2 regions of the Zoogloea sp. JDB1 genome follow, and region 2 is predicted to be linked to the other one. Evidence: predicted binding sites of a transcription regulator. Region 2 holds the regulator's gene; the other holds the start of a gene.
The links. Region 2 encodes FNR, which switches genes on or off when oxygen is low (the NO sensors DNR and NnrR bind a similar motif). Its sites were predicted from a motif close to TTGANCTAGNTCAA; they were not measured.

Region 1 (15,479 bases), 1.2 Mb from region 2:
TCGGGGCTTCCCGTGTCCTCGATGTCGCCGGAGGCGACGGCCTGGGCGAGGTGCTGGCGCTTGAGGGTGACCAGTTTTTTGAGTACCTCGAACTCGTCGCGGTCGGCGCTGTCGGCTGGAAAGTCGTCTTCCATCGCGGCCAGAAGATGGTCGACGCGGGTTTCGCTGTCCCGGTAGGGTTCCAGGTAGTCGTTGTTGTGGGTCAGTATGTAGCCGCGCACACTGCTTTCCGCATCCACCATGGTCAGCAGCAACAGGTCCAGGCGGTCCAGTCGGGCGCGGTTCTCCTGTACGGTGTGGACGGCTTCGAGGCCCAGGCGGGAGTGGTCGCGGCTGGTCGCCAGCAGCGTCAGCACGATGGTGCAGCCGGCCAGCAGCAGTGCGAAGGGCCAGTAGCGCAGTGCCCGCATGTGCGCGCGCAGGTCGGCGAAACGGGGTTTTCCGCTGGAAAGGGGATTGGGCATGATTTCTACAGCCGGCTGGAGGAGGTGCGGGGCGGGCTTTCCTGCCATCGTGCGCGTGCATGTCGGACAGTACCGGCGGCGTGACGGTTCCTGTCGGGCTGCCGCGCGGCCGGGTGGGACGGGACGAGGGAAATGCAAATGACGGAAACCGAACGTGACGATCTGCCGCCACCGCGCCGACGCCGCCGCCGGTGGGGGCTGGCCGTGCTGGCAGCGGCGCTGTTGGGGATGGTCCTGTTCGACTGGAACATGTTGCGCGGGCCCATTGGCGAGATGGTGTCGGCCCGCCTGCAGCGCGGTTTCCGCATCGCCGGACCGCTGGACGTGGAACTGTGGAGCCTGACGCCGTCGGTGTCGGCCGGCAACGTGCAGCTGGACAACGCGAGCTGGGGCAAGGCGCCGCAGATGCTGACGGTGCGGGAGCTGACGGTGAGCGTGGACCTCATCCGCCTGCTGCGCGGCGAGCTGGTGCTGCCGCGGCTGGAGATCGACGGGCCGCGCCTGCAACTGGAAGAGGATGCCCACGGGCAGGGCAACTGGCGGCTGGGCGCTCATGCCGATGCCACGCCGGTTGCGCCGAGGCTCCGCGTCGGCACGCTGTTGATCCGCGACGGCGAGGTGTCGGCGATGCTGCCGTCGCTGCAGACCGACCTGCAGATGAGCATTGCCTCCGACGTAGTGGCCCGCCGCGTGCGTTTCGGCCTTGCCGGCCACTGGCGCGGTCAGGCCGTGCAGGCCGAGGGGCAGGCCGGCAGCCTGCTGGACCTGGAGCGCGCTGACCAGCCTTACCCGGTCGAGGCGAAGGGCAGCATGGGGGAAACCCGCTTCACGCTCAACGGCCGCGTCACCAACCTGCTGGCGCTGGCTGGGCTGGATGTGGATTTCAGCCTGTCCGGGCGCAGCCTGGCGGAGCTGTACTCCCCGACCGGGGTGCCGCTGCCGGCCACACCGCCGTTCCGGCTGGCGGCGCGCCTGTTCCATCAGGATAAGCTATGGACGTTCCGCGACATCGACGGGCGGGTCGGGCGCACCGACATGGCCGGTACGCTGAGCATCGACCGCAGCGCGTCGCGCCAGCGCATCGCCGGTACGCTGCGTTTCCGCCGCCTGGACCTGGCCGACCTGTCCGGCTTCATCGGCGCCCGCCGCGAATCCGGGCAGGTTGTCGCGCCGCGGCCGGGCAAGGTCCTGCCGTCGCGGCCGCTGGGCCTGGAGAAGATTGCTGCGGCAAACGTGGACGTGGAATTCGTCGCCGACGAGATCCGCAGCAGCGGCCTGCCCCTCGACACGGCGGCGGGCCGGCTGCGCATCGACGATCGCCTGGTCAGCCTGTCACCCCTTAAGCTGGGGCTGGCCCATGGCCGCGTGGAAGGTTTGCTTGAGCTCGACACGCGCCAGGCCGTGCCGTCGGCCCACCTCGACGTGCAGGCGTCGCGTCTGCGCCTGCGCGACCTGATGCCCGCCGAGGACACCCGCAAGCTCACCACCGGCCTGCTCGGCGGGCGGGCCAAGCTTGCCATGCGCGGCGTGTCGGTGGCCGAGCTGCTGGGCAGCGCCGACGGGGAGGCGGCCTTCGTGATGGATGGTGGCAGCACCAGCCTGCTGCTGGTCCGCCTCGCCAACCTGGACGTGGCCAACGGGCTGATGGCCTGGCTGGCCGGTGGCCAGCGGGAGGACATCCACTGCGTGATCGGCGACTTCCGCGCCCAGGCCGGCGTGCTGAAGACCCAGAACCTGCTGATGGACAGCCAGCGCATGCTGATCCGCGGCGAGGGAACGATCAGCCTGCGCGACGAGGCCCTCGACCTGCGCCTGCGCGCCGCCGGCAAGGACGGCAGTCTGCTGGCCCTGCGCGGGCCGCTGAAGGTGGAGGGCAGCTTCGCCGCGCCGTCGGTGGCGCCGGAGCCGCTGCCGCTGGGCGGGCGCATTGCGGCCAGCGTGGGCCTCGGTCTGGTGCTGCCGCCGCTGGCCCTGCTGCCGTTGGTCGAGATTGGCGAAATTGGCAAGGGGAGCAGCCCCTGCGGAACGATGCTCGCGCGGGTCGGTGCGAAAGTGCGTCAGCCCTGAGCCGGCTTGGCGGTGCGTCAGCTGCAAGGGTCGGTTCGAGAGCAAGCCAGCGCCGGGGCCGGCTTCAGGAGATGCCGGCCTGGTTGGCCGGAAGGCATGCCTGGCTGACGGGCTTGAAGGTACGCCACGCGTGGTCGACAGGCTCAGCCGTCGCCGCCGATGCGCAGGCCGGTCTTCTTGAGGATGGCGGTGGAGAACAGTACGTCGCGGGCGCGGCAGGCGGCGCCGAGCAGCGTGGCGATCTCCTCCACGTGGGCCAGCACGGTGTCGCGGTCGCGTCCGTGCACCATCGCGAACAGGTTGTAGGGCCAGTCGGGCAGGGCCCGCGGGCGTTCGTAGCAGTGGGTCACGAAGTCCAGCCGGCCGACCGCTTCGCCGAGTTCGCCGATGCGGGCGTCGTCCACGTCCCATACCGACATGCCGTTGGCGGTGTAGCCGAGGGCGTAGTGATTGGGCACCGCGCCGATGCGGCGGATGCGGCCGCCCTGCAACATGGCGGCGAGCTGCGCCTTGACCCGTTCCGCATCGACGCCGAGCTGTTCGGCCAGCGCATCGTAGGGGCGCGGTACCAGCGGCAGGCCGGCCTGGGTTGCGATGATCAGGCGGCGCTCGAAATCGTCCGGGGGCGGGGCGTTGCTCATGCCTTCAGCCTCATGTCCACGAAGAACTCCCGCCGTTTGGGAAAGGCGAACACCGGCAGGCCGGTGGCGGCCTCGATGCGTGCCGTCGCGGCGGCGATGCCGTCCGGCGTCTCGGTGGCGAGCACGAACCACATGTTGAGGCGGTGCTCGCGGCGGTAGTTGTGGGCCACCTCGGGCAGTGCATTGACCGCCGCCGCCACCTCGTCGAAGCGTTCTTCCGGCACCGCCAGTGCGGCCAGCACGAAGCGCCCGCCGAGGCGCTCGATCTGGAACATCGGCCCGAAGCGGGTCAGCACACGTTGGTCGAGCAGGCGCTGCAGGCGGGCGAGGAGGTCGGCCTCGGTGGTGCCGAGTTGTCCGGCGACCTCCCGGTAGGGTTCGTCGCCGATCGGGAAGCCGCCCTGCAGCGCGTTGATGATGCGCCGGTCGAGTTCGTCGAGGACGGCCGGCGCCGGGCGACGGGAGGGGGCGTTCATGCGGCGGCGAGGCCTTGCGGCGCTTGGTAGCGGGCGCCGCATTGCTTGTAGCAGTCGGTGGAGAACAGCACCGCGTGCGGGAAGGCGGCCAGGCCGACGGCGTCGGCCAGCTCGGCGCGGCGCGCCTCGACGGCAGGGCGGGATTGACCGTGGATCATGCAGAACAGGTTGTAGGGCCAGTCGGGGGCGGTGCGCCGACGGTAGCACAGGCTCACCCCGTCCTGGCCGGCGAGGGCGTGGCCGAGGGCGCTGACTTGCGCTTCCGGTACCGCCCAAACGCACATCGCATTAGCCTGCCAGCCCAGTTCCCGGTGCCGCACGACGACGCCGAAGCGGCGCAGCGTACCGTCGGCAAGCCAGTGTTCCAGTGTGTCGAGCACGGCGTCTTCGCCAAGGCCGGCGGCGTGGCCGAGGGCGCGGAAGGGGCGGGCGACCCATGGCAGGCCGTCGTGCAGGGCGTCCACCAGGCGCCAGTCGGCATCGCCCAGCGGCTGGCGCGGGCTGGCCGCTGCGGCGTGGCGGGTGCGCCGGCCGTTGGCCAGGTCGAAGCCCAGGTCGATGTGGAATTCTTCGAGCAGTGGCAGCGCGATCGGTGGGCAGCCGGTGGAGGCGCCCATCTCGACCAGCAGGTCGGCCAGCGCGGCTTCGTCGTGGGCGCTGGCGACGAACCACAGGTTGTAGCGGTGCTCGCGCCGGTAGTTGTGATTGACGCCGGCAAAGGCGCTGACGATGCGCGCCACGCGGGGCAGCGCGTCGGTGGGCACGGCCATCGCGGCGAGGGTGCTGGCGCCGAGGCGGCGCGGCGCGAACACTGCACCGACCCGGCTGATCTTGCCGGCGTTGCGCAGGCAGGCCAGGCGCGCCATGGCTTCGTCGGCGCTGCAGCCGACCTGCGCGCCGACCGCCGCCCAGGGTTCCGGGGCGAGTGGAAAGCCACGCTGGAAGTCGTTGAGGAGCTGGAAGTCACGCGGGTCGGCGGCGATCATGGCCAGGCTCCGGGTCAAAAGCCGATGCGCTGCGCGCGGGACGTGAAGAAGATGCCCGACGGGGCGTCGGCCGGCAGCTCCTTGCGCACCGCGAAGCTGGCGGTGTCCACCACCGTGACCCGGTTGCTGTCCCGCGAGGACAGCCAGACCTCCTCGCCGCGCGGCGTGAATTCCAGGTGCAGCACCGCCTTGCCGGGGCTGAAGGTGTGGATCACGCGTTTTTCGACGGTGTCGATGACCTGCACCCACTCGTTGTCGGGGAAGGCGAAGTTCACCCATACCTGGCGGCCGTCGGGGCGGGCCATCACGAACACCGGCTGGCCCTTGACCGGGACGCGCGCCGTCTCCTGCCAGCTGCGGGCGTCGGCGACCAGCACCTCGTGGCGGCCGACGGCCGGCAGCCAGGCCTGCCCGGCGGCCAGCGACCAGCCGCGCAGGTGGGGCATCTTGAAGACCGGCAGCTTCTCCTCGCCGCGGCCGTAGCCGGACAGGATCTTGCGGCTGCCGGCTTCCGGGTGCCACAGGTCGAGCAGGGAGATGCCGTCCTCGCCGAACAGGCCGGCCAGGAAGTAGCGGCCGTCCGGGGTGACCAGTCCGTCGTAGGGCTGCTTGCCGGCCGGGTAGCGGGTGGTGACCGGCTTGCGCGGGTCGTTGAAGTCGCTGACCCAGATCTCGCCCGCGTCGAACAGCGCGTAGGCGAAGCGCTGGCCCGGCACGTCGGCCAGCCCGACGACGCGGGAGAACTTGCCCGGCGCGTATTCGGCGGGCACCTCGGCGAGCAGTTCCAGCGTGTCGGAGTCGAAGGCCTTGATGCCGCCCGGCTCGTAGTTCTGGGCGACGATCAGGCGACCGTCCTGTGATATCGAACCGCCGATGGAATTGCCGGCCTGGATGATGCGTTTGGCGATCCGGCGGGTCAACAGATCCACCTTGGTCAGCCCGCCGTCGCGGCCGAACACGTAGGCGTAACGGCCGTCGCGGGAGAAGACCACGTGGGCGTGGGACAGGTCGCCGAGGCCGTCCACGCTGCCAAGGCTGCTGTCGTGGCTGTGTTCGACGATCTGCACGCGGCCGGCGGCGCGTTCGATGACCACCCCGAGGTCGCCGGTACCGCGCAGCTCGGTGGGTGCGCTGGCGCAGGCGGTGAGGGCGAGGGCGGCTGCGAGGGTGCTGAGGGAGGAGAGGATGCGCATGGTCATTGCAGGCTCGGGAAGCCTTCCTTCAGGCGGGCGACGATCCAGCTGGCTTCCGCTTCGTCCATGAAGCGGTTCCAGCCGGGCATCGCGGTGCCGGGGCGGCCGTTCAGGATGGTGGCAACCAGGGCATCATCGGGCAGTTCGGCGAGCCGTTCCGGCAGCAGGGCCGGACCGAGGCCGCCAGCCAGGCGCATGCCGTGGCAGGAGCCGCAGTCCTGACGGACCATGTGTACCAGCGTCTGCTGGCGCTCCGGCGTCGGTGCCGGCTCGGCGGCGGGGGCGGCGCTCACCGCCAGGGCGGTCAGGCCGAGCAGCACGGCCACGTGGATCAACAACGAGCGGTCCATCGCAGAACTCCTTTTGACGACGCCCTCACAGTAGGTTGACCCGCCGGCAGGGTCATTGATGGGCATCAAGAAGGCCGGGCCGCCGTGCGCCCGGTCGGGCTTGGCCTTATCCTTGCGCCCTCGTTCCCGTGCCTGCCCTTGTTGTCGTCCGATGCCCCAGACCCTCGCCGCGCCCGCCCACAGTGAACTGCTGATCAAGAAGAGCCGCTTCCTCGGCTGCGTGCAGCCGATGGCCGACCGCGCCGAGGCCCAACGCGTGGTGGCGGCGCTGAAGGCGGAACATCCGGGCGCCGCCCACGTGTGCTGGGCCTTGCTGGCCGGCGGACAGTCGGCGGCGGTGGACGACGGGGAGCCGAGCGGCACCGCCGGGCGGCCGATGCTCGACGTGTTGCGCCACCAGGATCTGGAAGGCGTGCTGGCGACGGTGGTGCGCTACTACGGCGGCGTGAAGCTGGGGGCTGGCGGCCTGGTGCGGGCCTATACGGACAGCGTGGCGCAGGCGCTGCTGGTGGCTGAAAAGGTGGCCATCGTGCGCAGCACGTCCCTGCGTTGTACGGTGCCCTATGCGCAGGAAGGGCAGGTACGGCGGGCGCTGGAGGGCGTCGGGGCGGTGCTGCTCGGTGTGAGCCACGGAGAACAGGTCGAATTCGCCTTCAGCCTGCCCGTGGATGCGGCGGCGCAACTGGTGGCCCGCCTCGACGAAGCCTGCCATGGGCGTCTGGCGTGGCTGGGCGAGGATCCGGGGCAGGAAGGAAATGATTGAGGGGGCGCATGAATGCGCCCCCTCAAGTCACCCCATCCCCTGGTTACGAGCCTGCTCAGCCCTTCAGGACCCAGCCGAGCACGTCCTTCAGTTCGGCGTCGCTGATCTTTTCGGCCGGGTTGGGCGGCATCGGGATCTGGCCCCAGTTGCCGGAACCGCCCTTGCGAACCTTGTCGGTCAGCTTGGCGATGGCGTCGCCCTGGCCCTTGTACTTGGCGGCGACGTCCTTGAAGGCCGGGCCTACCAGCTTCTTGTCCATCGAATGGCAGGCCAGGCAGCCGGCCTTCTGGGCCGACGCAGCCGGGTCGGCGAAGACGCTGCCGCTGGCGGCGGTAGTCATCAGGGCGAGCAGCAGGAAGCGTTTCTTCATTTCTTGTCTCCTTGGCGAAGGCACCGCCCCTCGGACGCTCCGGGGGCGGTGGGGCAGGATGCTTAGTAGATGTCGTGCTGCGTGTTGTAGAGGTTGAAGTGGCCGGTCGGCGTGATGATGCGCGGATCCTTGATGACGGTCTTCAGCTGCAGGGTCTTGTCATCCACGACGACGATTGCCGATTCCTTGTTCTTGGCGCTCCACACCGAGAACCACACCTCGTCGCCCGCCTTGTTGTACTCGGGCTGCACCACGCGCTTGGCGCCGTCGTCCTTCAGGCCGGCCCATTCGCCGATCGGCAGGGTCTTGTAGCCGGCGGCCAGGTTGTTGACGTCATACACCACGATGGACTGGGAGATCTTCGGATCCGGGTTCAGCGGTGCGTCGGAGTACAGGTGCTTGGACTTCGGATGGCTCTTGATGAACAGCGCGCCTCCGCCCGGGCCCTTCAGTGACTCGACCATCTTCCAGGCGTATTGCGGGTGCTTGGCCGGGTCGGTACCGATCAGCGCGATGCTGTCGTCGCCCAGGTGGCCGGTAGACCACACCGGGCCGTACTTCGGATGGATGAAGTTGGCGCCGCGGCCCGGGTGCGGGATCTTGCCCACGTCGATGAGGCCGGCCAGCTTGCCGTCCTTCATGTCAATCGCGCCAATCTTGTTGGACTGGTTGGCGGCCACCATGAAGTAGCGCTTGCTGCTGTCCAGGCCGCCGTCATGCAGATACTTGGCGACCGGAATCTCCTTGGTGGAGACGGCATTGAGGTCGGTGTAGTTGACCAGCAGGGTCTTGCCGGTTTCCTTCACGTTGACCAGGAACTCGGGCTTGAAGTGGGACGCCACGATGGAGGCGACGCGCGGCTCGGGGTGGTATTCCTGATCGCCGACGGTCATGCCGCGGGTGGCCATGATCTTCAGCGGCTCGAGGGTGTCGCCGTTCATGATCACGTACTGGGGCGGCCAGTAGGAGCCGGCGATGGCCAGCTTGTCTTCGTAGCCCTTGAACTTGGAGGTCTCGACCGAACGGGCTTCCAGGCCGGTGCGGATCTCGGCGACGTTGTCGGGTTTCTCCATCCACAGGTCGATCATGTTGATCTTGGCGTCGCGGCCGATCACGAACAGGTAGCGGCCGGAGGCGGAGACGCGGGAGATATGCACCGCGTAGCCGGTCTTGATGACGTTGATGATCTTCTTGGTGTCACCATCGATGAGCGCAATCTCACCCGCGTCGCGCAGGGTGGTCGAGAAGATGTTCTCGATGTTGTAGCTGTTCATCTTCTTCTTCGGCCGCTGCTCGGGCGGAATGATGACTTTCCAGGTCGCCTTCATTTCCTTCAGGCCGTATTCCGGCGGCTGCGGAGGCGTCTGCTGGACGTAGCGGGCCATCAGGTTGACAGTGTCATCGTCGAATTCACCGGAGGTGCCCCAGTTGGGCATGCCGGCGGGAGAGCCGTACTTGATGAAGACCTTCAGGTAGTCGGTGCCGGCGGCCAGGGTCTTGTCCGGCGTCAACGGCTTGCCGGTGGCGCCCTTGCGCAGCACGCCGTGACAGCCGGCGCAGCGTTCGAAGTAGATCTGGCGTGCCTTGTCGAATTCCGCCTTGCTCATCGGCGGGGCCTTCGGGTTGATGTCCTGGTACATCTCCACGTTGGCCAGCGGCGATCCGGCCGCCTGGTACTTGGCGGCGGGATCGTTCGTCGATGTCTTCGGTTCTTCCGCGAAGGCGTGCGACAGGGCCAGCGGCAGCAAGGCCACGGCAATCGCTCCGGTTTTCCACATACTCATCGTGCATCTCCCTTTATGAACCCAACGAGCGGCCTATCCCGCTTGCGGCGAAGAGTGCGCTTCCGGGCTATTCCCCTTCCTTGACTCGGGTCAAGTTCGAAAAAGGTGGCCGGCTGATAGATTGCGGTCGTCATGATTCCGGGAGTTCCGCCATGCCTCCATCTGCCACCGCCAGCTTCGGCCTGCCTGCCGCCGGCACCCTGCGTGCCTTTGTCGACCAGCTCGTCGGTGGCCGCGGCAGCGCTCCGGCCGAGACGTTCAAGCCGCTTGCCACCGGCATTCGCCCGCCGGGCAGGGTGGCACTGGTCGGGGCCGGGCCGGGCGACCCCGAGCTGCTGACGCTGCGTGCTGCGCGCCTGATCGGCGAGGCCGACGCACTGGTGGTGGATCACCTGGTCGGCGACGGCGTGCTGGATTTCGCCCGGCCCGATGCGGAGCGCATCTACGTCGGGAAGGAAGCCGGCCATCACACCCTGCCGCAGGAAGACATCAACCGCCTGCTCGTCGAGCTGGCCCGCGACGGCCGTCGCGTCGTCCGCCTGAAGGGCGGCGACCCTTTCATCTTCGGGCGCGGCGGCGAGGAGCTGGAGGAACTGCTGGCCGCCGGCATCCCCTTCGAGGTAGTGCCGGGCGTCACCGCCGCCTGCGGCGTGGCGGCGTATGCCGGCATTCCGCTGACCCACCGGGATTACGCCCAGTCGGTGGTGTTCGCCACAGGCCATCGCCGCGCCGGCGAATCGGCGCTGGACTGGACGGCGCTGGCGCGCCCGCACCAGACCGCGGTGATCTACATGGGGGTCGGCATGCTGCTGTCCCACTGCGCGGCGCTGATCGCCCACGGTCGTTCCCCGCAGACCCCGGCGGCGCTGGTCGAGAACGGCACCACGCCGCGCCAGCGCATCGTCACCGCCACCCTCGAGACGCTGCCGGACAGGGCACTGCTTGCCGGCATCAAGCCGCCGGCGTTGCTGATCGTCGGCGAGGTGGTCAGCCTGGCCGGCAAGCTGGCCTGGTTCGACGGTGCCATGGCGGATGCCGGGACCGCCGTCGTGGCCTAGCGCCATAAGCTTCCGCGACCTTCTCACCGGGATATGCACATTATTGGTGCATATCCCGGTGTCCATTTTGGTGCGTGCACGGTGGGCTGTCGCCGGGTCAGCACGTCCCATCCCCGTTTTGATACTCCAAAAGCCTTGGTTTGATGCAGGATCGCAACATCCACGCAACAGGAGCGGCGTAAACCGCTTGGCGTGAAGCTTGCTAACTCAGACAACTAGTCTGCAAACCGCGCCCCAAGAACGGAGTATCCCGTGACCATCCATGTCGCCCTGAATCACCTGACCTCCTACAAGTACGACCGGCCGATCAACCTCGGCCCGCAAGTCGTCCGTCTGCGGCCCGCCCCCCACAGCCGCACGCGCATCCTGTCCTACTCCCTGCGTGTGCTGCCCAAGCCCCATTTCATCAATTGGCAGCAGGACCCGCAGTCCAACTACCTGGCGCGCCTGGTCTTCCCGGAGAAGGTCACCGAGTTCAGCGTGGAGGTGGACCTGGTCGCCGAGATGTCGGTGATCAATCCCTTCGACTTCTTCCTGGAGCCTGAGGCCGAGAACTTCCCGTTCGAATACGCCGGTGCCCTCAGCCACGAACTGGCCCCGTACCGCCTGAAGGAAGAGCTCACCCCCGAATTCAAGACGTACCTGGACGGCATCTCCCGCGACAAGACCCGGGTGGTGGACTTCCTGGTCAAGCTCAATGCCGACCTGCAAAACCACATCGGCTACGTGATCCGCATGGAGCCGGGCGTGCAGACGCCGGAAGAGACGCTCGCCAAGCGCACCGGCTCGTGCCGCGACTCGGCCTGGTTGCTGGTCCAGCTGCTGCGCCACCTGGGCCTGGCGGCGCGCTTCGTGTCCGGCTACCTGATTCAGCTGAAGGCCGACGTCAAATCCCTCGACGGTCCGTCGGGCACCGAGGTGGACTTCACCGACCTGCACGCGTGGACCGAGGTCTACCTGCCGGGCGCCGGCTGGGTCGGCCTCGACCCGACCTCCGGCCTGTTCGCCGGGGAAGGCCACATCCCGCTGGCCGCGTCCCCCGACCCGTCGTCGGCAGCGCCGATCTCCGGCCTCATCGACGAGTGCGAGTGCGAGTTCGAGCACCTCATGAAGGTCACCCGCGTGAAGGAAGCGCCGCGGGTCACCAAGCCCTACACCGAGGAGCAGTGGGCCGAGATCGAAGCCCTCGGCCATCTCATCGACGCCGATCTCGACGCCAACGACATGCGCCTGACGATGGGCGGCGAGCCGACCTTCGTGTCGATCGACGATCCGGACGGCGCCGAGTGGAATACCGAGGCGATGGGCCCGACCAAGCGCGTCCGTGCCGAAGACCTCTATCACCGCCTGCGTGAGAAATATGGCCCCCACGGCCTGGCCCACTTCGGCCAGGGCAAATGGTATCCGGGCGAGCAGCTGCCGCGCTGGTCGCTGACCTGCTTCTGGCGCAAGGACGGCCAGCCGGTGTGGACCAACCCGGACCTGATCGCCGACGCGTCGGCGCCGGGCGACGTGGATGCCGCCCAGGCCAACGCTTTCCTGGCCGGCATTGCCGAACGGCTGGCACTGGACCCGCGACGGGTCTTCCCGGCCTACGAGGATGCCTTCTACTACCTGTGGCGGGAGCGCCGCCTGCCGGGCAACGTGGACCCCTTCGACGCCCGCCTCGACGACCCGCTGGAGCGCGACCGCATCCGCCGCGTCTATGAGCACGGCCTGCCCAACCCGGTCGGCTACGTGCTGCCGGTCAGCCTCAACAGCTACACGGGCGACTGGCAGACCGGGCCGTGGTTCCTGCGCGAAGAGCGCTGCTACCTGATCCCCGGCGATTCGCCGGTGGGTTACCGCCTGCCGCTGGACTCTCAGCCGTGGGTGGCCAAGGGCGACTACCCTTACGTCAATCCGCCGGACCACCACCAGGTCTTCCCGCCGCTGCCGGAGTACGCCGCGATCCGCCGCCAGCTGCCGGGCGGCCAGACCGCCGTGCTCAACGCGCTGAAGGATGGCGAGGCCGGTTTCGGTTCGTCCGCCGCGGCGCGCGCCGCCGCCGCGCTGAAGGCCGCTCGCGACGCCGAGAAGCTGAGCCCCACCGACCGCAAGCCGGAGCCGTTCAAGTCCGCCGACTGGATCGTCCGCACCGCCATGTGCGCCGAGCCGCGCAACGGCACGATGCACATCTTCATGCCGCCGCTGTCGAGCCTGGAGAAGTACCTGGAGCTGGTCGCCGCCGTGGAGGCGACCGCCGAGGCACTCGGCACGCCGGTCGTCATCGAGGGCTACGAGCCGCCGTCCGACCCGCGCCTGACCCACTTCCGCATCACCCCCGACCCCGGCGTGATCGAGGTGAACATCCATCCGGCCAGCAACTGGGAAGAGCTGGTGGACCGCACCACCCACCTCTACGAGGCGGCCCACTACTCGCGCCTGACCACCGAGAAGTTCATGGTGGACGGCCGCCACACCGGCACCGGCGGCGGCAACCACTTCGTGCTCGGCGGCGCCACCCCGTCCGATTCGCCTTTCCTGCGCCGGCCGGACCTGCTGCGCAGCCTGATCTCCTACTGGCACAACCACCCGAGCCTGTCCTACCTGTTCTCCGGCCTGTTCATCGGCCCGACCAGCCAGGCGCCGCGCATCGATGAGGCGCGCAACGACTCGGTGTATGAAATCGAGACCGCCTTCCGCCAGTTCCCGAAGGCCGGCGAGGAGGTGCCGCCGTGGCTGATCGACCGCCTGCTGCGCAATCTGCTCATCGACGTAACAGGCAACACCCACCGTTCCGAGTTCTGCATCGACAAGCTGTACTCGCCGGATGGCCCCACCGGCCGCCTCGGTCTGCTCGAACTGCGTGCCTTCGAGATGCCACCCCACGCGCGCATGTCGCTGGCCCAGCAACTGCTGCTGCGCGGCCTGCTGGCGCGCTTCTGGGAAACCCCCTACCAGCCGCAGCGGCTGGTGCGCTGGGGCACCGAGCTGCATGACCGCTTCCTGCTGCCGCACTTCGTCGAGCAGGACTTCAACGACGTGATGGAGGACATGCAGGACCACGGCCTCGGCTTCAAGCCGGAGTGGTTCGCGCCACATCTGGAATTCCGCTTCCCGAAGATCGGCGACTTCGCGGTGCGCGGCATCGACGTGGAGCTGCGTGGCGCCCTCGAGCCGTGGCACGTGATGGGCGAGGAGGGGGCCATCGGCGGAACCGTGCGCTTCGTCGATTCGTCGGTCGAGCGCCTGCAGGTGAAGGTCTCCGGCATGTCCGACGACCGCTTCCTGCTGGCGGTGAATGGCCGCACGATCCCGCTGCAGCCCACCGGCACCGTCGGCGAGCACGTCGCCGGCGTGCGCTACCGGGCCTGGCAGCCGCCGTCCTGCCTGCACCCGACCATCCCGTCCCACGCGCCGCTGGTCTTCGATCTGGTGGATACCTGGACCGGCCGCTCCCTCGGCGGCTGCCAGTACCACGTCTCGCACCCGGGCGGGCGCAGCTTCGAGACCTTCCCGATCAACGCCTTCGAGGCGGAGAGCCGCCGCCTGGCGCGTTTCTTCCGCATGGGCCACACGCCGGGCGAACCGGCGGTGCAGGTCTCGCCGGTGGAGAAGGAGTTCCCCTTCACGCTTGATCTGCGGCGCTGACGGCGGCTTCCCGGTCTCTTCGGGGGGATTCAAACGTTGGGGGCGAACTCGTTCGCTCCCACGGTGGCCCCTGCCCGCTTTACCAAAATCAACAACTTCCGTGCCGTCCGTAGCACGGAGGTCCGGTCGGTGTGTGCTAGTTTCGCAAGATGTCCAGCTCCATCCTTGCCCATTACCCCTATCGACCCGACAGCTACGACGAGCTGTTCGGTGAAGATGGCGTGCGCCCGCACTGGCAGGAATTCCTCGATCACATCGACGAATCCAGTGCCGACACCCTGAAGCTGCGGGCTGCCCAGCTCTCCCGCGGCATCCAGCAGAACGGTGTCACCTACAACGTCTATGCCGACCCTCGCGGCACCGACCGTCCGTGGTCGGTGGATCTGCTGCCGCTGATCCTGCCCGCCGACGAGTGGCGCGGCATCTCGGCGGCGATCACGCAGCGGGCGCGCCTGCTCAACGCGCTGCTCGGCGACCTCTACGGCGCCCAGACGACCTTGTCCGAGGGCCTGCTGCCGCCGGAGCTGGTGTATGGCCACAAGGGCTTCCTGTGGCCGTGCTCCGGCCTCAAACCGCCCGGTGGCGCCTACCTGCACCTCTATGCTGCCGATCTGGCCCGCTCGCCGGATGGCCGCTGGTGGGTCATCGCCGACCGTACCCAGAGCCCGTCCGGCGCCGGCTACGCGCTGGAGAACCGCCAGCTGGTGTCGCGGGCCTTCCCTGACCTGTTCCGCGACATGCAGGTGCGCAGCCTGTCGGGCTTCTTCCGTGGCCTGCAGCGCAGTCTGGCGAACCAGGCACCGACCGACGGCGAGCCGCCGCTGACGGTGCTACTCACGCCGGGGCCGTTCAACGAAACCTATTTCGAGCACGTCTACCTGGCCCGCAACATGGGTTTCCCGCTGGTCGAGGGGCAGGATCTGACAGTGCGCAACGATACGGTCTTCCTGAAGACCGTGTCCGGTCTCAAGCGCGTGCATGCGATCCTGCGCCGCCTCGACGACGATTTCTGCGATCCGGTGGAATTACGTGCCGACTCGGCCCTCGGCGTGCCCGGCCTGCTCGGTGCGGTGCGCGCCGGCCGTGTGCTGGTGGCCAACGCGCTGGGTAGCGGCCTGCTCGAATCGGCGGCGCTGCCGGGCTTCCTGCCGGGCATCTGCCGCCACCTGCTCGGTGAGGAGATTGCCATGCCGTCGGTGGCCACCTGGTGGTGCGGCGAGGGGCCGGCCCGCAAGGAGGTGCTGGAGAACCTGCGCAGCCTGGTCATCAAGCAGACCTTTCCAGGCGGCGGCAACGAGGTCATCTTCGGCGACCAGCTCGCCGAGGACCAGTTCGACGAGGTCACCCGGCGCATCGAGGCCGAACCCTCGGCCTTCGTCGCCCAGGAACTGGTCAAGCTGTCCCGTGCGCCGGCCTGGGGCGGCGGCCAGCGCCGCAAGCTGCTGACCCGTTCGATGGGCCTGCGGGTCTACGCGGCGATCACGCCGGAAGGCTACAACGTGCTGCCCGGCGGGCTGGCGCGCGTCGCCGGGGTGGACAACACGCGCATCCTGACCATGCAGAAGGGCGGCAGCAGCAAGGACACCTGGGTGTTGTCCGACGGCCCGGTGGCCAGCTTCAGCCTGCTCAACAACAACATCCGCGTCGGCGATCTGATCAAGGAAACCGGCACCCTGTCGTCGCGTCTGGCCGAG
Region 2 (15,479 bases):
GCCTTCTACGTATAGAAAAATGCTCTCGGTGCGAGCGTCCGAGACCATGAATTCGAGAACCTCGCCGAAGTCGATGTCCACCGAGGTACCGAGGGATACGACCGACGAAAAACCGACGTTGTTGGGCCGGGCCCAGTCGAGGATCGCCGAACAGAGGGCGCCGGACTGGGAGATCAGGCCGATGGAGCCCTTGATGGCACCGCCGTGGGCGAAGCTGGCGTTGAGGCCGAGTTCGGGGCGCAGCACGCCCAGACAGTTGGGGCCGAGCAGACGGATGCGGTGGCGCCGGGCGTTTTCGACGGTGTTCTTCTCGAGCATGCGGCCGCGCGGACCGGCGTCGGAGAAGCCCGACGGCAGCACTACCACGGATTTGCAGCCGGCACGCCCACAGGCGTCGACGATGGCCGGCACGCGGTCGGCCTTGGTGGTGATGACGGCCAGGTCAAGGCGCTGGGGGATGTCCTCGACGCTCTTGTAACAGGGGACGCCCAGCACTTGGTCGTACTTGGGATTGACGGTGAACAGCTTGCCCTTGAAGCTGGCCTCCAGCATGTTGCGGACGAGAATGTTGCCGAGGGACAGCTCTCTTTCGCTGGCGCCGATGATGGCCACGGAGCGGGGCTCGAAGAGGGGCGTGAGGTAGTGCTGTTCGTTCATGATGGGTACTCGGGTGAGTGCGAATCGTGCGGCTATTGGGTTGCCGTTGCCACGGGGCTTCGGGGCGTCTGGGGCCGGGCCGGATTTTACCCTGCGGTGGGGATACTGGTATTGGTAATCCTACTGATTTATTGCGTTGCACAACGAAAGCTGTGATCTAGGTCAATTTGTGTGAATTCAATTTGTTGCGCGCATGCAACGCTTACCCGGAAGGCATGCGTTCGGGGTGTGACACGAGGATGTGAGGTGTCGTGACCCGGAGCGTCCCGCAGGCACGAATTTCGTCGAACATGAAAATTCGTGCCAATTTTATTTGACGAGCTTCCGATAGGTGTGTACTATTCGCGGCTCTCGGGGTGTAGCGCAGTCCGGTAGCGCGCTTGCTTTGGGAGCAAGATGTCGGGAGTTCGAATCTCTCCACCCCGACCAAAGCTTGACCCGAGTGCCCGCGGCGAACTGCCCGTAGCTCAACTGGATAGAGCACCGGCCTTCTAAGCCGGGGGTTACAGGTTCGATTCCTGTCGGGCAGGCTCTTTGGAAGTTTCAAATCGGCGATTTCGATCGACGATTGCCAGTGGCGGCATTAGCTCAGTTGGTAGAGCACTGGATTGTGATTCCAGGTGTCACCGGTTCGATCCCGGTATGTCGCCCCAAGTATAAGAAAACCCGCTGATTCGTCAGCGGGTTTTCTCGTTTACGGCGCCGGCGGCGTGAAGTTGGGGCGGTGCTGTCTTTTCCGCATCGAATGGCTCAAGCCGATTGCATCTTCGCCGTTAATCAGCCACTACAGTCTGCCTGCTCCAGAGAGTCCACATGAATGCGCCAGAACCGAATTTTCACGGGATTGCTCCGCGGACCGGCGAGCTTGCCCGTATCGTCCGGGTCAATGAGGAGATCAAGGCCATCGTGGCGACGGCCTTCCGCATCAATCTGATGGCCCTCAATGCGATCTTTCTCGCCAAGCGGGCGGGTAATGCTGCGCTCGGGTTCGGTGTGCTGTCCAATGAGTTGCGGCGCTTCGCCCAGGATCTGACCCGCCACATGGCATCCCTGAGGGAAATGACTTCCGGTTCGGTCGGGAGTGTCACCGGTGTCGTGCAGCAGCAGCGTATTGCAGCGATTCTGGCGGAGGCCTTGAGGCTCAGCGGTGACGGTGTGCCGGGTGCGCGGGAGGCTCGCAGGCGTGGTGCCACGCGGCTTGCTGAGCAGCAGGTGCGCTTGCGTTCCCTCGATCTGCGCTTGCGTGCGGCGGTCGAGGAAACCCAGCAATTGGTCGAACTGGGTGGTGTGCTGGCTCGTTCTGCGAAGATCGAGGCGGCCTATGGCGGCAGCTTCAGTGCTGCATTGATGCAGGTCTCGACGGATTTTGCCGAGGTGATCGCGCAGATCAAGCGATCCCTCGAAGTTCTCGGCAAGGAACGCCTCGTAAAGGATTAGGAAACCCATGAAGCAGGCCCATTGCATCTACCAGGACGAGGATCACCGCTGGCTGGCGATCGCGCGGGATACCACCAAGCCTGGTTACATCATCGATACCAATGAATATGTGGTCGTTCACGGGGAGGAGGCCCTGCTGTGCGATCCGGGTGGGATCGAGATCTTTCCGTCGGTGTTCTCCGCCTTGTCGGCGGAGTGCGATCCGACGCGCCTGGCGGGCATCTTCGCGTCCCACCAGGATCCGGACATCATTTCCTCGCTGGCCTTGTGGCTGGAGTTCAAGCCCGACCTGAAGTGTTATACGAGCTGGTTGTGGCAGAGTTTTCTGCCCCATTTCGGCGGGCAGGATTCGACTTTCGTACCGATCCCCGATTCGGGCGTGACGATCCGTCTCGATGGTCTTGAGCTGCAGGCGATTCCGGCCCATTACCTGCATTCGTCGGGCAATTTCCATCTGTACGATCCGAAGGCCAAGATCCTGTTCTCGGGCGATGTCGGCGCAGCCCTGTTGCCGGCGGATCATAACGAGCTGTATGTGCAGGACTTCTCCCGCCACATCCGCCATGCGGAAGGTTTTCACAAGCGCTGGATGGGCTCGGACCGGGCCAAGCGCGATTGGTGCGAGCGCGTCTCCCGCCTGGAGATCGATATGCTGGTGCCGCAGCATGGGGCTATTTACCAAGGTGCCGACGTGCAGCGATTCATCAACTGGTTCGCCGCACTGGAAGTGGGCGTGCTGCGCAGCTAAAGTGTTGCGGCCCCGTTTTTGCGGGGCCCGCCGGCAGCCGGAGCTTTGCCGCGGAACAATGGAGGCGCGGCATGTATCTGGCTCTCAAACATTTTCACATCACCTGCGTGGTGCTCAGCGGCTGTGGCTTCGCCTTGCGGGGCTGGTGGTCGTTGAGCGGCTCGCCGCTGTTGCGGGCCCGTCTGGCGCGGGTGCTGCCCCATATCGTCGATTCCTGCCTGCTGGCCAGTGCGCTCGGCCTGGCCTGGATGGCCGCCCAATATCCCTTCGTGCACGCTTGGTTGACGGCCAAGGTGCTGGGCTTGCTTGTCTATATCGGGCTGGGGAGTGTCGCGCTGAAGGCGACGCGACCGCGTGTGCAGCGCGCCGCGGCTTACGTGGGTGCGCTGGCGACGCTGTCGTGGATCGTCTCGGTGGCGGTCAGCAAGAATCCGCTCGGCTGGCTGGCCTGGCTGTGAGGCCGGGCGCCGGCGGTGCTCAGGCTGAGTGGTGGTTGAGCAGGCGCTTCAGGCCCGGCGTATCGAGAATGCGGATGTGCTTCTGCTGGACGGCGACCAGGCCTTCTTCCTGGAAGCGGGAGAAGGCGCGGGATACCGTCTCGAGTTTGAGGCCCAGGTAGGAGCCGATCTCGTCGCGGGTCATGCGCAGGTGGAATTCCGACGGAGAGAAGCCCCGTGCAGTGAAGCGCTGGGACATGTTCAACAGGAAGGCCGCCAGCCGCTCCTCTGCGCGCATTGAGCCGAGCAACATCATCACACCATGGTCGCGGACGATCTCGCGGCTCATGATCTTGTGGAACTGGTGCTGCAGGCTCTCCACCGTCCGTGACAGCTCTTCGAGCCGGTTGAAGGGGATCACGCAGACTTCGCTGTCTTCCAGCGCAATCGCGTTGCACGAATGGTGTTCGGTGCTGATGCCGTCGAGGCCCAGGACTTCGCCGGTCATCTGGAAGCCGGTCACCTGGTCGCGGCCGTCCTCAAGGATCACGTCGGTCTTGAACGAGCCGGCACGAATCGCGTAGATCGCCTCGAAGTTGTCGCCGGAGCGGTAGAGGTGCTGCTGCCGCTTGATCTTGCGGCGGCTGCCGACGAGCTCGTCGAGCTGGTCGATCTCATTGGGGTCGAGGCCGAAGGGAAGACACAATTCCCGCAGATTGCACTGGGAACACGCGACCTTGATGTCCACGACCGTCACCGGAATCACCGATTTCATCTGCACGCGCAATCACCTGAACTGGATGGTTTTACCAACGTTTGGAGCCCTTTGATCCACGTCAATACTGTTTTGGATCGATTCTGCGATTGTTCAGCGCAACCAACAGAAGTGCACCATGAACACGACACAAAAAGACCTGATATTCGATCCCGAGCTCATTCGCAAATTTGATGTGAATGGCCCGAGGTATACGTCGTACCCGACCGCTGACCGCTTCGTCGAAGCCTTCAACTCCGACGCCTTGGAGCATTGGCTCGGGAGACGTACTGTCGGCGGAATCGGCAAACCGCTTTCATTATACTTCCACATCCCCTTCTGCAATACGATCTGCTACTACTGCGCGTGCAACAAGATCATCACCAAGGATCACGGTCGCTCCGCCAAGTATCTGGATTATCTTGAAAAAGAAGTGGACATGCAGGCGGCCAAGCTCGACGGGTCGCGGGAAGTGCTGCAACTGCACCTGGGCGGCGGCACGCCGACCTTCCTGTCCCACGACGAACTGCGCCGCCTGATGGGCATGGTCCGCAAGCACTTCACGCTGGTGCCGGACGGTGAGTATTCCATTGAGGTCGACCCGCGCAAGGTGGACGAAGCCACCGTTGCGTTGCTGGCCGAACTCGGCTTCAACCGCATGAGCGTTGGCATCCAGGATTTCAATCCGGACGTGCAGAAGGCGGTCAACCGCATCCAGAGCGAGGAAGAAACCAAGCTCGTCATCGACGCGGCGCGGGCCCATGGCTTCAAGTCGGTCAGTGTAGACCTGATCTATGGCCTGCCCAAGCAGAACGTCATCAGCTTCAACCGTACCCTCGAGCAGATCCTGGCGCTGTCGCCGGATCGGTTGTCGATATACAACTACGCGCACCTGCCGAGCTTGTTCAAGCCGCAGCGCCGCATCATCGACGCGCAGCTGCCGTCCGGCGAGACCAAGCTGCAGATCCTGCAACTGGCGATCCGCCGCCTGACCGAGGCGGGCTATGTGTACATCGGCATGGATCACTTCGCCAAGCCGGACGATGAGCTGACCACGGCCCAGCGCCAGGGACGCCTGCACCGCAACTTCCAGGGTTACTCCACCTATGCGGAGTGCGATCTGCTGGCCTTCGGCGTGTCGGCCATCGGCAAGGTCGGCCCGACCTACGCGCAGAACGTGAAGACCCTCGATGAGTACTACGACATCATCGACACGGGCCGCCTGCCGGTGCTGCGCGGCATCGAGCTGACGCCGGACGACCTGCTGCGGCGGGCGATCATCCAGGCGCTGATGTGCCACTTCGAACTGTCCATCGAGTCCATCGAGATCGCTCACTTGATCGACTTCAACAAGTATTTCGCCGCCGAACTCGCCGACTTGCGCGAGATGGAGAAGGGCGGCTTGCTGAAGATCGACAAGCAGTGGATCACCGTGCTGCCTGCCGGCCGCATGCTGGTGCGGGCAATTGCGATGGTCTTCGACAAGTACCTGCGCGCCGACCGGGAGCGTACTCGCTACTCCAAGGTGATCTGAACTTCCGGCCGGCTGGCCGCTCCGAGGTGGGCGGGCTAGAATGCCGAGCCAAGTGTTGGAACGCGCCCCGTGTTGCCCACGGGGCGTTTTTGTTTGTCCAGGTTGAATCTCCATGCCCGAAACTGGCTACTTCGCAGTCTTCCTCATCGGCCTGCTCGGCGGCACCCACTGTGTCGGTATGTGCGGTGGTATCGTCAGTGCGCTGACCGTCCAGTTGCCCGGCCAGCGGCGCAGTGACTGGCCTCTGCATCTGGCTTACAACGTCGGGCGGATCAGCAGCTACACGCTGGCCGGTGCAGCGATGGGGGCGATCGGTACGGTAGGGCTGTTGTTCAACAACATCCTGCCTATCCAGCTGGTCCTGTATGTGGCCGCCAACCTGATGCTGGTGGCGCTCGGGCTCTACCTGACCGGTTTCACGCGGGCCCTGTCCGGTGTCGAGCGGCTTGGTCACAAGCTGTGGGCGCGCATCCAGCCACTGACCCGGCGTTTCCTGCCGGCGCGCAGCGTGGGCCAGGCTTTTCCCTTGGGCCTGCTGTGGGGCTTTCTACCCTGTGGTCTGGTGTACAGTGTGTTGGCGACGGCTTTGGTGACCGGCTCCGCGGAGCGTGGCGCAGGCCTGATGCTGGCTTTCGGTCTCGGTACGCTGCCCAACCTGCTGCTGGCCGGCATGCTGCTCAAGCGTCTGCGTGACGTGGTGCGGAACCGGGCGGTGCGCACAGGGTCTGGACTGGTGGTGCTGGCCTTCGGCGTATATGGCCTGGTGACGACGCCGACCCTCGGCAGCAATCTGTGGAATGGCGTGGTCTGCCATTTCTGAGTCTTTTCCTGAAAGGCGGAGCGAATCATGAAAATCCTGCTGGCCGTAGATGATTCTCCAGTTGCCCAGCGCGTCGTCGATCAGGTGATCGCGCTGGCGGACCAACTCAAGAGCGTGCCTGAGGTGCATGTGCTTTACGTGCATCCGCCAATTCCCATCGAGTTTGCAACCCGCCACGTGGCCCGTGAAGCCCTGGATGGCTATTACCGGGACGAAGGCGAGGGGGTGCTCAAGGCGCCGCTGGCCCGGTTCAAGGCAGCCGGTTTGCCGGTGACGCCGCATATCCTCGTGGGTCAGCCGGCAGATGTGGTGCTGCATCAGGCGACTTTGCTGGAGTGTGATTACCTGTGCCTCGGCCGGCATGGCCGCAGCGTGGTGGCGGATCTGTTCGTCGGCTCGGTGGCGACGCGGGTGCTGCAGCGGGCCACGCTGCCCGTGCTGCTGGTGGGCTGAGGGGAGCCGGCCATGGGGAACGAGCCAGGTGTGCGTTACGACCTGCCGGTCTCCGGAATGAGCTGCGCGGCCTGCGCGACGCGGCTCGAAAAGGTACTCAACCGATTGCCCGGTATCAGCGCCGAGGTCAATTTCGGCACTGGCAAGGCGCGGCTGGCCGCCGGGCCCGATGGGGCCGGTGCTCCGGACATTTTGGCGGCGATCCGCAAGGCCGGTTTCGATGTGGCGCCGCAGACGTTGCAACTGAGTCTGTCCGGCATGAGCTGTGCCGCTTGCGCGGCGCGTATCGAGAAAGTCGTCAATCGCTTGCCCGGTGTGGAGGGCAGCGTCAATTTCGCCGCGGAAAGCGCGCGCGTCCGCTATGTGCCGGGGCTGTCCGAGCCGGCGGCGATCATCGCGGCTATTCAAAAAGCTGGGTTTACGGCAACGCCCATCGTCGCCCGCGACCGGGAGGCCGACAAGCAGCGCAAGGAGGCCGAGTTCCGCGCCGAGCTGCGCCTGTTCTGGATCTCGGCGCTGCTCAGCGCGCCTTTCCTGGTCCAGATGATTGGCATGCTTTCCGGCGGTCTGGAGGCCTCGGCCCATCACGCGGAGTGGCTGCCGCGCTGGCTGCAGGGCCTGCTGGCGACGCCGGTGCAGTTCTGGATCGGGCGGCGCTTCTATAAGGGCGCCTGGTCATCCCTGCGCGGCGGTGGTGCCAACATGGACGTGCTGGTGGCGCTGGGCACCAGCGTTGCCTACTTCTTCAGCCTGGTCGTGGTGGTGTTCGATCGCCATGATCTGCACGTGTATTTCGAGGCCTCGGCCAGCATCATCACGCTGGTTCTGCTCGGCAAGCTGCTGGAAGCGCGGGCGCGGGCCCGTACTTCAGCGGCCATTGAGGCGCTGCTGCGTCTGCAGCCACCCACCGCCTGGGTCGAGCAGGATGGCGCGCTGCAGGAGATGCCGGTCGAGCGCGTCATGGCGGGTATGGTCTTCGTGCTGCGCGCTGGCGATTCGGTGCCGGTGGATGGCGAGGTGCTGAGCGGTGAGTCGTCGGCGGACGAGGCGATGCTGACCGGCGAGAGCGTGCCGGTACCCAAAAGGGCCGGCGACAAGGTTTTTGCGGCGACCGTCAATGGCGATGGCGTATTGCGCTGCCGGGCCACCGGTGTGGGTACAGAAACCTTGCTGGCCGGCATCGTGCGCCTCGTCGAGCAGGCCCAGGGCGGCAAGCCGGCGGTGCAGAAGCTGGCCGACCGCATCGCGGCGATCTTCGTGCCGACGGTGGTGGCGATCGCCGCGCTGACTTTCGTGGCCTGGTGGTGGCTGGGCGGCGAGCTGGCGCCGGCTCTCGTCAATGCGGTGGCGGTGCTGGTGATTGCCTGCCCCTGTGCGTTGGGTCTGGCCACGCCGACGGCGGTGATGGTTGGGACCGGGCAGGGGGCCCGTGCCGGCATCCTGGTGCGTAACGCCGAGGCGCTGGAATTGGCCGAGAAGATAGCTGTGCTGGCGGTGGACAAGACCGGCACGCTGACCGAAGGACGCCCGGCGGTGCTGGATGTGCGTCCGGTGGCAGGTGTGGCGCCGAACGAATTGCTGGCCGTTGCGGCGGCGGTCGAGCAGGCCAGCCACCACCCGCTAGCCAAGGCTATCGTCGATGCGGCGCAGGCAGCCGGCCTGCAGTGGAGCCTTGCCGACGCGGTACAGACAAGCGGCGGTAAGGGTATCAGTGGTCGTGTCGATGGGCGCGAGGTGTGGATCGGCTCGCCGGACTTCCTGGCCGGGCAGGGCGCTGAGTTGCCTGCTGACGTGCTGCAGCCCCTGTTCGCTGGGGCCTTGACGCCGGTGTGCGTGGCCGTCGATGGACGGCCATGGGGCGCGCTGGGCCTCGCCGATCCGCTGCGTGCCAGCTCCAGGGCGGCGGTGGCGCGCCTGCAGGCGCTCGGCGTGCGGGTCGTGATGCTGACCGGTGACCATCCGGCGGTGGCCGCGCGCATCGCAGCGGAGGCGGGTATCTCGGAATACAAGGCCCAGGTGCTGCCGGGCGAGAAGGCCGCAGCGGTGGAGGCCCTGCGTGGCAGTGGCCGCGTGGCCATGGTCGGCGATGGCATCAACGATGCACCGGCGCTGGCCGCGGCCGATGTGTCCTTCGCAATCGGTGCCGGTTCCGACGTGGCCATCGAGGCGGCGGACCTGACCCTGGTGCGCAATGATCTGAACAGCGTGGCCGACGCGATTTCCCTGTCGCGGGCGACGCTCGGCAAGATCCGCCAGAATCTGTTCTTTGCCTTCATCTACAACGTGCTGGGCATTCCTGCCGCGGTGCTCGGCCTGCTCAATCCGGTGATCGCCGGTGCGGCGATGGCGATGAGTTCGGTGTCGGTGGTCAGCAACTCCCTGTTGCTGCGGCGCTGGCGCCCGGGAAAAACCAACTGAAAGGAAAAACGATGGAAGACGTGGTGATCAAGGTCGGTGGCATGAGCTGCCAGGGCTGTGTGAAGAACGTGACCGGCGCGCTGTCCGCGACGCCCGGTGTGGCCAGCGTGGAGGTTTCCCTGGAGCAGGGCGAGGCGCGTGTCAGTTACGACCCGGCCAAGGTGTCGGCCAATGCGCTGCGCACGGTGATCGAGGACGCCGGCTTCGACTCGGATTGAGCGCTTTCCGTCATAAGGGTTTGTCCCAGCGTCACAAGGCTCACTTATAATACCGAGCTGTCTTATATCTAATAACGGGAGGTAGTGATATGGGTTTCGATCAGGTCAAGGCTGGCAAGGACGTTCCGAACGACATCAACGTGATCATCGAGATTTCCGCTCAGGGCGATCCGATCAAGTTCGAAGTGGACAAGGACAGCGGCGCCGTCTTCGTTGACCGCTTCATGGGCACCTCCATGCGTTATCCGATCAACTACGGCTACGTGCCCCACACGGTTGCCGGCGACGGCGATCCGGTGGACGTGCTGGTCGTGACCCCCTTCCCGCTGCAGCCGGGCGTGGTCATCCGCGCCCGTCCCGTCGGCGTGCTGAAGATGGAAGACGAAGGTGGCGTGGATGCCAAGGTCGTCGCCGTGCCGGTGTCCAAGCTGACCCCGCTGTACGACAAGGTCCAGACCATCGACGATCTGCCCGAACTGCTGATGAAGCAGACCGTGCACTTCTTCGAGCATTACAAGGATCTCGAGCCGGGCAAGTGGGTCAAGGTGACCGGCTGGGGCTCCGTCGAAGATGCCAAGAAGGAAATCCTCGACGGTCTGGCTGCCGCTGCCAAGTAAGCGCCTGCCTGCTGCGATGAACAAGGGCCCGCGTCATGCGGGCCTTTGTTTTTTTATACCGCCTGACCGGCCGCGTAGCCTGACGCCCACGCCCACTGGAAGTTGTAACCGCCCAGGTGGCCGGTGACGTCCATCACTTCGCCGACGAAGTACAGCCCCGGGACTTTCCGTGACTCCATCGTCTTCGACGACAGTTCCCGCGTATCCACGCCGCCGAGCGTGACTTCCGCCTTGGCGTAGCCGAGGGTGCCGTTGGGCGTGATCGCCCAGCCGGCCAGCGCGGTGGCGATGGCGTCCAGCTCCTTCGGGTTGAACTGGTTGGTCGGACGGTTCCAGCTGCGCTGCTCGCACCAGGCGTGGGCGAAGCGCTTGGGCAGGCGGTCGGCGAGCAGGTTGGACAACAGGGTCTTGCTGCGCGAGCGTTCGCCGAGCCAGGCGCGGACGTCTTCAGTCGGGAAAAGATTGACCGTCACCTGCTGGCCGCCGTCGCTGTCGCCGTAGTCACGAGCCTGCCAGTAGGACGACACCTGCAGGATTACCGGCCCGGATAGGCCGCGATGGGTGAACAGCAGGTTCTCGCGGAAGTGCCCGGCACCGCATTCGGCAACCGAGTCGAAGGCCATGCCGGCCAGTTCCTTGTAGATCGACAGTTCTTCCGGTGGCAGCGTCAGCGGCACCAGTGCCGGCTTGGGCGGCACGATGGCGAGGCCGAACTGCTCGGCAATCCGGTAGCCCAGCGGCGAGGCGCCGATCTTGGGGATCGACAGGCCGCCGGTGGCGACCACCAGGTTTTCGCTGCTGAAAAGGCCATGGCTGCTGTCGAGCAGGAAGCGCGCCTCGGGCGTGCTGCCGGCCGTCACCCCGTTGAGCGTGCAGGGCATTGCCCAGTGCACGTCGCCGTTTTCACATTCGGTGCGCAGCATGTCGATGATGTCCTGGGCCGAGTCGTCGCAGAACAGCTGGCCGTGCTCCCGCTCGTGCCAGGGAATGCCGTAACGGGCCATCAGATCGAGGAAATCGGCGGGCGTGAAGCGGGCCAGCGCCGAACGGCAGAACTGCGGGTTGCGCGACAGGTAGTTGGCGATGCCGACCGTCAGGTTGGTGAAGTTGCAGCGGCCGCCGCCGGAGATGCGGATCTTCTCGGCTAGCTTGGCGGCGTGGTCGAGGATCAGCACGCGGCGGCCGCGCTGCCCGGCCTGGGCTGCGCACATCATGCCCGCCGCGCCGGCGCCGATCACGATGACGTCGAAGTGAGAGCCGGCTGCAGGTGGTTTGGTGTGCGGATTCATGGACTTGGCGAGCGGAGGGAAGGCCGGAAAGGGCGGGGAGGATAGACCCTGGCTTGCGTCAGGGCAAACACTGCTTACATCGTCATTTGCCTGAATGGCTTACGCTGCTAGGCTTGATGAATATTGAACGAAAAGCTCGCCTGCGCCATCTGCGCGGAGAACAAGGGACAAGAACATGATCGATAAGCTGCGCACCGCCGGACGTCCGGCGAAATGGGCGCTGCGTGGGCTGGCCGTGGTGGCCCTGGTGGGGGTGGCGGGGTTCTGGGGCGCGCCGCCGCTGGTCAAGTCGGTGGCCGAGAAGCAACTCGGTGAACTGCTGCATCGCCCGGTGACGATAGAGGGGCTGTCGATCAACCCCTACGCCTTGTCTGCCGAGGTGCGTGGCTTCCGCATGCTGGAGCCGGACGGCAAGAGCCCGGCGGCGAGCTTCGCGTCCCTGTACGTGAACGTGGAGGCGGAATCCCTGCTGCGCGGTGGCGTGGTAGTGGAGGAGGTGAAGCTGGTCGAGCCGACGGTCAGCGTGGTGCGCCTGGAAGGTCAGCGCTACAACTGGTCGGACGTCATCGACGAGATCCTCAACAAGCCCGACGATGGTTCCAAGACCCATTTCGCGGTGCATAACATCCGCGTCGAGAAGGGCCGCATCGATTTCGACGACCGGCCGCTCAAGCAGAAGCAGGTGGTGTCCGACCTCGATCTGGGCGTGCCCTTCGTGTCGAACCTGCCTTCCCAGGTGGATACCTTCGTCGAGCCGTTGCTGGCGCTGAAGGTGAATGGGGCGCCCTTCGTTGTAAAGGGCAAATCCAAGCCTTTCTCCCTTGCCCGCGAATCGGTGGTCGGCATCAAGTTCGACGGCTTCGACCTGACGCGTTACGTGGATTACCTGCCGGTCGACAAGACCTTCCGCCTGCCGAGTGCCAAGCTGTCGTCCGACCTGGAGCTGAGCTTCGCGCAGCCGGAGGGCCAGTCGCCCAGCGTGAGCGTGAAAGGCTCGGTCGGGCTGGACGGGGTTGAGGTGCAGCATGCAGACGGTCGTCCGGCGATCAAGCTGGCGGCGCTGAAGGTCGGCATCGACAAGCTGGCGCCTTTGGCACGGGAGGCGGCCATCGGCACGGTTTCCATCGAAGGGCCTGATGTCACAGTGGCGCGCCAGCGCGACGGGACGATCAGCCTGCTCGCGCTGCTGCCGAAGCCGGCCGCTGCCACTGCGACTGCGACTGAGCCCAAACCTCCAGCCGCGCCTGCCGCGACCGAACCACCGAAAGCCGCCGAGGACAAGCCCTTTGAGCTGACGCTGAATGAACTCAAGCTCAGCGGCGGGCGCATCGCCTTCAGCGACGATCTGCCCGCCGGCTCCTTCCACAAGACGTTGCAGGACCTGCATGTTTCCCTGCGCAAGTTCAGGCTGGCCGGTGGTACACCGGCGGAGCTGGAGGCCGGTTTCGCCACCGACGCGGGCGAGCACGTCGAGCACAAGGGCAGCTTGGACGTGCCGGCCCTCAAGGCCTCCGGTACGCTGGAGCTGAGTGGTCTCGACCTGGTCGGGCCGCGGCCGTACTACGCGCCTTTCCTGAAGCAGGGCGAGGTGGCGTCGGGCAAGGTGGATGCGCGCCTGGCCTACGATTTCGCGCAGGCGTCCGGCGAACCCAAGGTCCAGGTCAAGGCGGAGAGCGTTGCGCTGAAGGACCTGGGCGTGCGCCTGAAGGGCGACAAGACGCCGCTGGCCCGTGTCGGCCTGCTCGAACTGCGCGACACCGAGGTCGATACGGCCACGCGCCGCGTGACGGTCGGCGAGGTACTCGGCAAGGCGACGCGCCTGGCCGTCGTGCGTGGCAAGGATGGCCACTTCAATGCCGAGCAGTTTGCCGCCGCCGGTGATGCACCGGCCGTGCCGGCGCGCAAGCACGGGGCGGCGCCCGCCAAGAAGGCACCGGCCGGTCCCGATTGGCAGGTGAGCGTCAAACATGTGGCTCTCGACGACTGGGGCGTGCGTCTGGAGGACCAGACCCTGTCGCCGTCCATCGTCTTCAATGCGGAGCCGCTGGTCATCAAGGTCGATGGCTTGTCTACCGCCAAGGGTAGCAAGGCCAAAGTGGATCTGCGGGCAGCGATCAACAAGCGCGGCAAGATCGGGGTGGCCGGCGCGGTCGGCCTGGCGCCGCTGGCCGGCAGTCTGGATCTGGACCTGAAGGCGGTCGACCTGGCGATGCTGCAGCCCTACGTCACCGAGAAGGTGAAGATTGCGATTACCCGCGGCAATGTCACATCCCGCGGCAAGCTGGCCTTCGAGTTGCCCGCTGCAGGTGGCATGAAGGGCGGCTTCAAGGGCAACCTGACGGTGGGCGATTTCGCGTCGGTGGACAAGCTCAACGCGGCCGACTTCCTGCGCTGGAAGTCCCTGTACTTCGGTGGCGTGGACATCCGTCTGGCACCGCTGGCGGTGAGCATCAACGACATCGCGCTGAGCGACTTCTACACCCGCCTGATCCTCGACGCCCAGGGCGGCCTCAACATCCGCGAGATCACCGCCCAACGGGCCCAGGAACAGAAGGACGAGCAGGACGCCGCGAAGAAGGCCAACGGCGGCAAACAGACCACACCTGGCGTAGCGACGGCGCAGTTGCCACCTGCCACGCCTGCCGAGCCGCTGCCGCCCGTGTCGATCAAGCGGATCACCCTGCAGGGCGGCAACATCGCCTACAGCGACCGCTTCATCCGGCCCAATTACGACGCTAACCTGACCGGCATGGGTGGGCGCCTGGTCGGCCTGTCGTCCGATCCGGACACGATCGCCGAGCTGGAACTGCGCGGCAAGGTGGACAACGCGGCGCCGGTGGAGGTCGTCGGCAAGCTGAATCCCTTCCGGCAGGACAAGGCGCTGGATATCAAGGCCTCGGTGAAGGATTTCGAGTTGTCCGGCGTGTCCACCTATGCCGGCAAGTACGTCGGCTACGGTATCGAGAAGGGCAAGCTGTCGGCCAGTGTCAATTACAAGATCGAGGACCGTAAGCTGACCGCCACCAATCAGGTCTTCCTCGACCAGCTGACCTTCGGCGACAAGGTGGAAAGCCCGGATGCCCTCAAGCTGCCGGTGCTGCTGGCGGTGTCCCTGCTGAAGAACAGCCGCGGCGAGATCGATCTGGACCTGCCGATCGGCGGTTCGCTGGACGACCCGCAGTTCAGTATCGGCGGCATCATCTGGAAGGTCCTCGTCAATCTGATCGGCAAGGCGATAACCTCGCCGTTCGCCTTGCTCGGCTCGATGTTCGGTGGCAACAGCGAGGAACTGGCCTGGCTGGAGTTCGACCCCGGCTTCGCGCGCCTGCCCGACAGCGCCGAGCCCAAGCTGAAGGCCATCGCCAAGGCCATGACCGAGAAGACCGGCCTCAAGCTCGACATCGCCGGCTGCGTTGATCCACAGACCGACCGGGAAGGCCTCAAGCACGCGGTCATGCTCGGCAAGGTCGAGGCGCTGAAGATCAAGGACGTGGCGAAGAAGGGCGAGTCGCTTGGCGAGGACGGCCGCGTGCATATCGACGCCGCCGAGTATCCAGCGCTGCTGACCCGTGTCTATAAGGATGAGAAATTTCCGAAGCCCCGCAACCTGATCGGCCTGACCAAGGATCTGCCGGTGCCCGAGATGGAGAAGCTGATCCTCGCCAACACTACCGTCAGCGACGAGGACCTGCGCCTGCTTGCCCAGCAGCGCGCCCAGGCGGCCAAGAACTGGCTGCTCGACAAGGGCCAGGTGCCGGCCGACCGGGTCTTCCTGCTGGCGTCGCGGGAAGGGGGCGACGGCAAGGCCAAGGCGAAAGCCAGTCGGGTGGATTTTTCCCTGCGTTGATGAAGGAGGCGATTCCGATGAGAGTGCAGAAACTGGACGAGGCGCAGCGCCAGGCGGCGTTGGCGGGCCTGGCAGGATGGCAGCTGGAACCCGACCGCGATGCGATCCGCAAGCAATTCCGCTTCGCCGACTTCAACGCGGCCTTCGGCTGGATGGCGCGGGTCGCGTTGATGGCGGAGAAGCTCGACCACCACCCGGAATGGAGCAATGTGTATAACCGGGTGGAGGTGGTGTTGAGCACCCATGATGC

Region 1: cobA (uroporphyrinogen-III C-methyltransferase) is a predicted target of FNR. The motif match lies at 9,175-9,188, and genes of this name have one in related genera.

What each region holds. Positions count from the first base shown of each region.
Region 1 is NZ_CM161496.1:614,190-629,668, reverse strand. It holds gene AC1PPK_RS02785 (CHASE3 domain-containing protein) at 1-464, opposite strand, end outside; gene AC1PPK_RS02780 (AsmA family protein) at 603-2,531, shown strand; gene ahbB (siroheme decarboxylase subunit beta) at 2,675-3,172, opposite strand; gene AC1PPK_RS02770 (Lrp/AsnC family transcriptional regulator) at 3,169-3,648, opposite strand; gene ahbB (siroheme decarboxylase subunit beta) at 3,645-4,634, opposite strand; gene AC1PPK_RS02760 (cytochrome D1 domain-containing protein) at 4,649-5,827, opposite strand; gene AC1PPK_RS02755 (c-type cytochrome) at 5,830-6,177, opposite strand; gene AC1PPK_RS02750 (IMPACT family protein) at 6,329-6,940, shown strand; gene AC1PPK_RS02745 (c-type cytochrome) at 6,996-7,310, opposite strand; gene AC1PPK_RS02740 (cytochrome D1 domain-containing protein) at 7,373-9,094, opposite strand; gene cobA (uroporphyrinogen-III C-methyltransferase) at 9,247-10,152, shown strand; gene AC1PPK_RS02730 (transglutaminase family protein) at 10,405-13,785, shown strand; gene AC1PPK_RS02725 (circularly permuted type 2 ATP-grasp protein) at 13,935-15,479, shown strand, end outside.
Region 2 is NZ_CM161496.1:5,033,708-5,049,186, reverse strand. It holds gene AC1PPK_RS22920 (bifunctional acetate--CoA ligase family protein/GNAT family N-acetyltransferase) at 1-657, opposite strand, end outside; tRNA gene AC1PPK_RS22915 (tRNA-Pro) at 1,010-1,086, shown strand; tRNA gene AC1PPK_RS22910 (tRNA-Arg) at 1,114-1,187, shown strand; tRNA gene AC1PPK_RS22905 (tRNA-His) at 1,235-1,310, shown strand; gene AC1PPK_RS22900 (chemotaxis protein) at 1,471-2,094, shown strand; gene AC1PPK_RS22895 (oxygen-binding di-iron domain-containing protein) at 2,102-2,842, shown strand; gene AC1PPK_RS22890 (SirB2 family protein) at 2,914-3,300, shown strand; gene fnr (fumarate/nitrate reduction transcriptional regulator Fnr) at 3,320-4,054, opposite strand; gene hemN (oxygen-independent coproporphyrinogen III oxidase) at 4,173-5,567, shown strand; gene AC1PPK_RS22875 (sulfite exporter TauE/SafE family protein) at 5,680-6,387, shown strand; gene AC1PPK_RS22870 (universal stress protein) at 6,415-6,840, shown strand; gene AC1PPK_RS22865 (heavy metal translocating P-type ATPase) at 6,853-9,258, shown strand; gene AC1PPK_RS22860 (heavy-metal-associated domain-containing protein) at 9,270-9,476, shown strand; gene ppa (inorganic diphosphatase) at 9,566-10,093, shown strand; gene AC1PPK_RS22850 (BaiN/RdsA family NAD(P)/FAD-dependent oxidoreductase) at 10,147-11,382, opposite strand; gene AC1PPK_RS22845 (DUF748 domain-containing protein) at 11,558-15,229, shown strand; gene AC1PPK_RS22840 (4a-hydroxytetrahydrobiopterin dehydratase) at 15,247-15,479, shown strand, end outside.